Regions from separate parts of the Staphylococcus sp. Z5-21 genome, predicted to be linked through region 2. Evidence: riboswitches for the same ligand, from Rfam matches in the RefSeq annotation. Region 2 holds a riboswitch; the other holds the start of a gene.
The links. Region 2 has a riboswitch for S-adenosylmethionine ahead of M1D64_RS01260 (MetQ/NlpA family ABC transporter substrate-binding protein). Riboswitches for the same ligand answer to the same signal wherever they lie in the genome.
Positions count from the first base shown of each region.

Region 1: it holds a riboswitch for S-adenosylmethionine, as region 2 does, so the genes downstream of both, metX (homoserine O-acetyltransferase MetX) here and M1D64_RS01260 (MetQ/NlpA family ABC transporter substrate-binding protein) in region 2, are expected to answer to the same signal.

Region 1 is NZ_CP096462.1:14,185-17,811, reverse strand. Features, by position in the region: gene M1D64_RS00065 (DUF2232 domain-containing protein) at 1-728, opposite strand, end outside; gene metX (homoserine O-acetyltransferase MetX) at 994-1,962, opposite strand; SAM riboswitch class I at 2,024-2,122, opposite strand; gene M1D64_RS00055 (AzlD domain-containing protein) at 2,234-2,563, opposite strand; gene M1D64_RS00050 (AzlC family ABC transporter permease) at 2,560-3,261, opposite strand; gene serS (serine--tRNA ligase) at 3,577-3,627, opposite strand, start outside.
Region 2 is NZ_CP096462.1:280,026-283,652, reverse strand. Features, by position in the region: gene M1D64_RS01265 (L-lactate dehydrogenase) at 303-1,235, opposite strand; gene M1D64_RS01260 (MetQ/NlpA family ABC transporter substrate-binding protein) at 1,279-2,097, opposite strand; SAM riboswitch class I at 2,187-2,293, opposite strand; gene M1D64_RS01255 (CPBP family intramembrane glutamic endopeptidase) at 2,439-3,194, opposite strand; gene panE (2-dehydropantoate 2-reductase) at 3,408-3,627, shown strand, end outside.

The DNA.
Region 1 (3,627 bases), 270 kb from region 2:
AAGTTTAAAACGATACTTTGGAAAGTACCAGCTTGGCTTGCAAACATAACACAAATCAAGACAATAATATATATCCATAATAATGAACGGCTCATCTGCCAAGCATATAATGGTTTAAATATTGGTGTAGCGATTTTGAATTTACGTAAAATTGGAAAAGTAATAATTAAATTGATTAAAATAAGTAGAAAAACTGCAATGATTACCATACTTGGTAACTGAACTGCCAATTGACGGAATCCCTCTTCGAGCATTTGTTTATACTCGTTACCAACTGAAGCACCTGAAATAACCTGATGCATTTGATCTTTTATTGGGTTCATTAAAACTGTCGCGCTTGGTATCTTATCAAACGTTTGCAGTCCCATAAATGCAATTAATGAAATCATACTAATATATGTAGTCGTTATATATAGTATACGTTCTTTAGATGTTCTTTCTTTTAATAATTGGCCAACAACGAAACTCGTAATGAGCACGAGGACCATGATACTTAATACAAATATATTACCCAGTAAAGTTGTTAATACAACCGTTACGACAGCTGTCAATCCGAATGATTCAATTGATTTATGCCATAAGATAATGCCCGGAATTGTCGCAAACGCGCTCAATACAAGACCAAGCGGTGGTAATATATGCAAAGCCAAAGCGACTACGATTAGCGTTAGAATACTAAGCACAGTTGCTTTAGGATATATTTTAGAAAACAAATTCGCCACTCCCATACTATTTTTGACTATACCCTTTATTTTAACCTCTTTAAAACTTTTATACAATTATTGGCAACCCATTTTATATAGAAGTTCTATTCAGAAAATACACCTTCACTATAATCCTTAGAAATCATTGTTATATATCAATCGCTTCTTCACTAACAACAACTTATTTATATTTCACACAAAAATAGGATGTAACCAACTTGTTTCTCACCTCTATTTAGTAGTAAGAAGACAACCGGCACATCCCAAAAATTAAATCTATTTAGTTAGTTCATTTACGTTTGATTTTATAGACTTTTAAAAAGTGATATAGATTCGGCGCCCAATCATTGAAGTTAAGTAAAAATCCATCATGTCCTACATTGTCAGGAACGAAAAAGTGTTTATGAAATTTAAAGCGCTCGCCGACTGCTCGAACAAGGTCATCAGGATAAAGTAAGTCATCGGTAAAGCCCATTGTCATAACCTTCGTATCTAAATTACGGAATACTTCATCCACATCATCACGTCCTCTATCGACATCATGACTATCCAAGACATCCAGCAGTGTTAAATAACATGCATAATCAAAATGATTCATAAACTTATCACCTTGATGTTTTTGATAGGCGACAACTTGATCTGGTGAAAAGCGTTTATCATAACTTTTAGATGATCGATAAGTTAAGAAACCCAATTGTCTAGCGATACTCATACCATTTTTAGGATCTAAATGAATGGCTTGCCTCGCTATCTCGTTAAACGCTCGACTGTAGGATGATGTTTTATCCGTTGCAGCAAGTATAACGGCTTTATCGACATTAAATTTGCGATTATATAATAATTCAATCGCTTGCATGCCTCCTAAAGAACCACCAATGAGAATATTAATGTGTTCAAATCCTAACGTTTCTATGCCTATTTCAATTGCACGTACAATGTCTCTTAACGTGAGCGTTTGAGGGAAATCAGCATCTGTTAATGCCGAACTTGAACCATACGGACTACCAATTACATTAAAAGTTAAAAACTGATAATCATTGATAGGCATATAGCCCCCATCAATGATACCTCTCCACCATCCTGGTTGATCATTTGTCCCATATGTTAAATGGTTACCTGTCAAAGCGTGACAGACAACAACTAAAGGTTGTCCTTTCAACCCCACATGTTCATAGCGTAGTTTCAAATTAGATATGAGTTCTCCAGATTCCGTTGTAAAAGGCCCTAATTCTAAAGTATCTACCGTATAATTCGTCATGATTTCCCTCCTACTTAATAAAAAACTTCTCACTCATATAAAATAAGTAAGAAGTTATAATTACTTATCATTCGAGTGTATCGTTGGTTTTAGCACCGTACTACACAGCCGGTTGCTGAAGCATCACTAGGCCAAGTCCCTCAGCTTCTCGAAATAAGATTTGATTTTAATTGTATAAAACGAAAGTATGACAGACTAAAAATCGGAAATATCATAATTTTCTAATTATTCTAATTCTAACGGATATCCTGTGTTTCATCAATGATATTCTTTAAAAAAACCATCTCAACAATGCCATAATAATAATCCCACTTAGAATCGTTATCGTTAAACTCCTTGAAACGATGGCAATTACAATCGTAGGTATCATCGTTATCAAAAATGCCATATTGATTGTGTATCCAATTACACCATCTTGTTGGACCAAGACACCATCAATAATCAACGCTGTAAACAATGTAATTGGGATAAAGGAGAGCCATTTGACTACACGTTCAGATAAATGAACTTTAGAAATCATCACAAACGGTATAATTCGAGTCAACCACGTCACAATTCCGCATAAAATAATAATCGTTAACATATGTATCGTTGTCGTCATCGTTCCATCACCACCCCAAGTGCTGCCGTTATTGTAGAAGCTAAAATAATTGCTAAATATAATGGCATAAATAAACTTAATCCCAACATCATCACAATGACACAAATAATCAGAACTAAGTAAATCTTAACTTTTGAGCGCCTGATTGATTCAAATTGGGAGACGGCAAGAAAAATAAACATAGCCGTTATTGCAAAGTCTAAGCCTAATGCGTCTGGGTCATGGATGTACTTACCAAATAAAGCACCAATAATACATGCAATCGTCCAAAAAACATAAGCTGTTATATTCAAACCGTGTAGCCATCGATCATTAATTTTTTCGCCTTTTAGATGTGGTGTCACTGCAACCCCAAATGTTTCATCTGTTACCAGTGTTGCCAACCCAATTCTATTTAGTAAACTATAATCCTTATAGCTTGGCGCGAGTGTCATACTTAATAAGAACATCCTAGAATTGACGATGAACGCAGTTAATACAATTGCGGATATAGGTGTACCTGCAATAACAAGCGCGCAAATTATAAATTGTGCTGCGCCTGCGTATACAAGCAAACACAGTAAAATAATTTCCAACAAGCTAAATCCTGAAGCAACTGCAACAATTCCAAAAGATAAACCCACGCCTGCGTATCCTAACAAGGTAGGAATACACGCTTTGACACCTTGTTTAAATGTTACATGCGCTTCATTTTCCATACACACCCACCCTCTCATGGCACTTCAAAAATAATATATCAATTCTAATACAACTCATTCTAAATGCGCAATATCTTTAGACATCCGTTTGTGTGAGGTTAGACTAACGATTGTCTTAAAAAGCTTAAACACACGTTGTTTATATTTCTCTGAATTTTTAGAAATAATTAAGACATACCTCTAAAATATAGCTGAATTCCGCCTAATCATATTTGCTATTTTATACTTTTTACACCTCCCCTACCCTTTCGATAGTGCACAAAAAACGCATAGGACCTATTGTCGCTACGCGTTTTTAGCATTACTTTCAGTTTTTTATTTAGTCGGACGGATGACTGTTTTACCACCCATAAATGGAACTAACAC
Region 2 (3,627 bases):
ATTCTTATGCAATATTACTACGTTTATGATGTAACGCTAAAGTGTGACATCACACATACTCATAAAAAAGGCAGGGCCATATCACTATGGCCCTGCCTTTTTTACACGTCTCAGAATACTTACCTCACACAAACCGAAGCCTAACCTCAGTGTAATTTCCTACAACCTTCTATTCATCACTATATTTAAGTATATTGTAGCCATTACCGGATTGATAAACAAGATAAGCATTTATTTTAAATATAAAAAACACGCATTCAAAAGAAAATATCTAATGAATGCGTGTTTGAAAGTTTTAATCGCTATTGTTGTGCTGTATGAATCGTTTGTCTAATATATTCATATGCTTCTTTAAGTTGGCGTTCTTCTTCTTTGTCTAATGTTATCGCAAATCTTTGAACAATACCCTTTTTATCTATTAATGTTGGTAAACTAAATGCACCATCTTCTAAGCCATATTCTGCACTCAGGGAAGTCAATGGTGTAATTGTTCTCTGATCCAATGCAATGGACTGTATCAAAAATGATGTCACTTTTGATATCGCTGCGTTGGTCCACCCTTTTTGATAAAAAACATCCATCGACACTTCGTTGATAATGGACGAGATGTGTGACTTATCAATTGCTGGACGATCACTTAATGCCTCAAATTCCGATAGTTCCATACCATGAATATGCACTTTACTCCACACGGGGATTGCATGTTGACCATGTTCCCCAATGACAAAAGCTTCCACATTATTTGGATCAATTTGATAATGATCGGCTATAATTGTTTTAAATCTTGATGTCTCTAGAGCCGTACCCGTACCAATAATTTTATGGGCTGGGTAATCTATTTGATTTGCAAAGTAAACCATAGAATCTACAGGATTAGATATCAGAATCACAACCGCCTCTTGCGTCACTTCAGCTATTTGGGACATTATGCCCTTAATGATGTCGTGATTTCCTTGCGCTAATAAAGTACGGTCACCATTATTTTTATCGGTTGCTTCACTCGCAGCTATGACGATAAAGTCTGCATCCGTTAAGTCTTGATAGACACCGCTACGAATCTTGATATGTGCAGTATTTATCAGTCCTTGCGAGTGACTATGGTCAAGTGCTTCACCACTTGCCACGTCCGCTCTATCATCAATTAAAATAATCTCTGAAAACAAATTCAGTTGCTGTACATCTGTAAGTACTTGCGTACCCACTTTTCCTAAACCAATAATACCTAGCTTAGACATAATCGAATCACCTTCCTCTTCAATCTATATATTACATGATTATTTATTTTTCATACGGAATAACATCTTGTCCATATTTATCAGTTATAAATTTCTTCATCTCTTTAGATTGTAAAACTTTCATAAGTTCTTTGAATTTTTTATCGTTTTTATGTCCTTCTTGTACGGCAACAATATTCGCAAATGGTGATGATTTTCCTTCTATAGCAATTGCATCTTTATGTGGTGTTAGACCATTATCAATCGCATAATTAGAATTCATTATCACTGCTGCGCCTTCTTTACTATTATAAGTTTTAGGTAAGAATTCCGCACCTTGCTTGTTATTAAATTTCAAATCTTTTTTATTTTCTACAATGTCATCAAACTTAGCATCTTCAATACTGACACCTTTTTTAATTTTGATTAAGCCTTTATCAACAAAGAATGACAAGAAACGACCTTCTTCAGCAGGATTGTTTGATACATAAATGGTAGAACCTTTAGGGATATCTTTAATGTCTTTATATTTTTTACTATAAACGCCCATCGGTGTCGTGAACACTTTCCCGGCTTCTTCTATTTTATAATTATGGTCTTTCTTTTCTGCTTTAAGATACGGTGTATGTTGAAATGCATTCGCATCAACATCTCCTTTATCTAATAATTTATTAGGAACCTTATAATCATTAACTGTTTTTATTTTTAAATCATAGCCTTTCTTTTTCATTTCTTCTTTTGCATGTTCAAGTACGACGCCATGGGGGGCTGGCGAAGCAGCAATCGTAATTTCCTTATCCTCTTTTTCACCATTCGATTTACCACATGCTGCTAGTATAATCGTTAACACAAACAATGAACCTAAAATAAACCATTTTCTCATAATACTTTCACTCCTTAAAAATTTGTTTCAACGTACTTATATGTATAAAAAAACTTTCTCTTAATAAATCAAGAGAAAGTTTGCACTTTCTCTCATCTCCAAAAGTTAAATAACTTTTTGTGACTTAGCACCATTTCGAAAAATCGACGGTTGCTGGGTTTCATCGGGCACATCCCTCCACCACTCTTGATAAGAGTCAATCATATGTATGTTTAGTGGTTTAATCCTAGCATTATGCTCAAGATTAGTCAATGAGTTTTTAGAAAATTCTAAACACTAACACGATAAAATATACCTGTCCTTCACAAAGAAGACAGGTATATCACTAAGAATTATGTAAATTACATGATAATCATGAAAATATACGCTAATAAATTATTCAAAGCATGTAACGCAATGGCTACAGCTAAACTACGCTGCGATTTCATATATACATATACAATACCAACTGCTATGGCAAGATACATCACAATTTCTAATGGAGATTTAGCTTCTGTTACATGTAAAGATGCAAACACAATAATTGAAATAACAGACATAACATAGAAATTTAATTTCTTTCCTAATTCGCCAATAATTAAATGTCTAAATAAAAATTCTTCTGTCATTGGTGCAATAATTACAATTGAGAAAAAAGCTAATATGGTTGATACAGGCGTAGCAAACATTTCCTCCACCATTTTGTCATTTTGTGTTTCTTCAAATTTCCAATGTTCTGGTGCGAATGCATTTACTAAATATGGATAAATTTCTTTAAACACTATAATAACGATAAATGTAATGACAATGAGTTTCCAGTGTTGCTTAATATTTTGTAGCCCCTGTTTCCACGATTGTCTAAATGAATGTCTATGGAATAAAATCCATAACGCGAATATAATTATAAAGGCAATCATTTCCATTAATATGCCTGGCGTACCTGAAAAGTTAGCATTAAAGTTAGCGTTATTTTTCCCTTGCGTTTCATTGATTCCGATCATGATTGTTAAGATGACTATAGATAAACAAAAATTACCTATCAAATAAATAAACGGTAGTAGAAAATCTCTCCCTTGTATATCTTTCCACTGATACTTATGATCATTTTTAAACGACATTGGAACCCCTCCATGTTTGTAATTAGTGAACACTTATTACATTGCACAACCTTTATTGATTTCAAACATATATTTAAAAATAAAATATATTGTCCCAACTACATCTATTGAATTATTTGAAAATTATTTTCATATGCGTATATGCCCCTCAAATGTGGTATATATACATCAATTAACAAATCAACACACATAGCGTATAAGGAGTTGTATTCAATGCGTATATTAGTATTAGGTGCTGGCGGTATCGGAGGCTATTTTGGAGGCAGATTAGCCGAAAGCGGACAGAACGTGACATTCTTAGTAAGACCCAAACGCAAGTCATTTTTAGAAAGAAATGGATTAGCCATCCACAGTGAGCAGGGAGATTATCATTTCAATCCTCAACTCATTACAAAAGACGATCGCGTAGCGCCTTTCGATGTTATTTTACTTT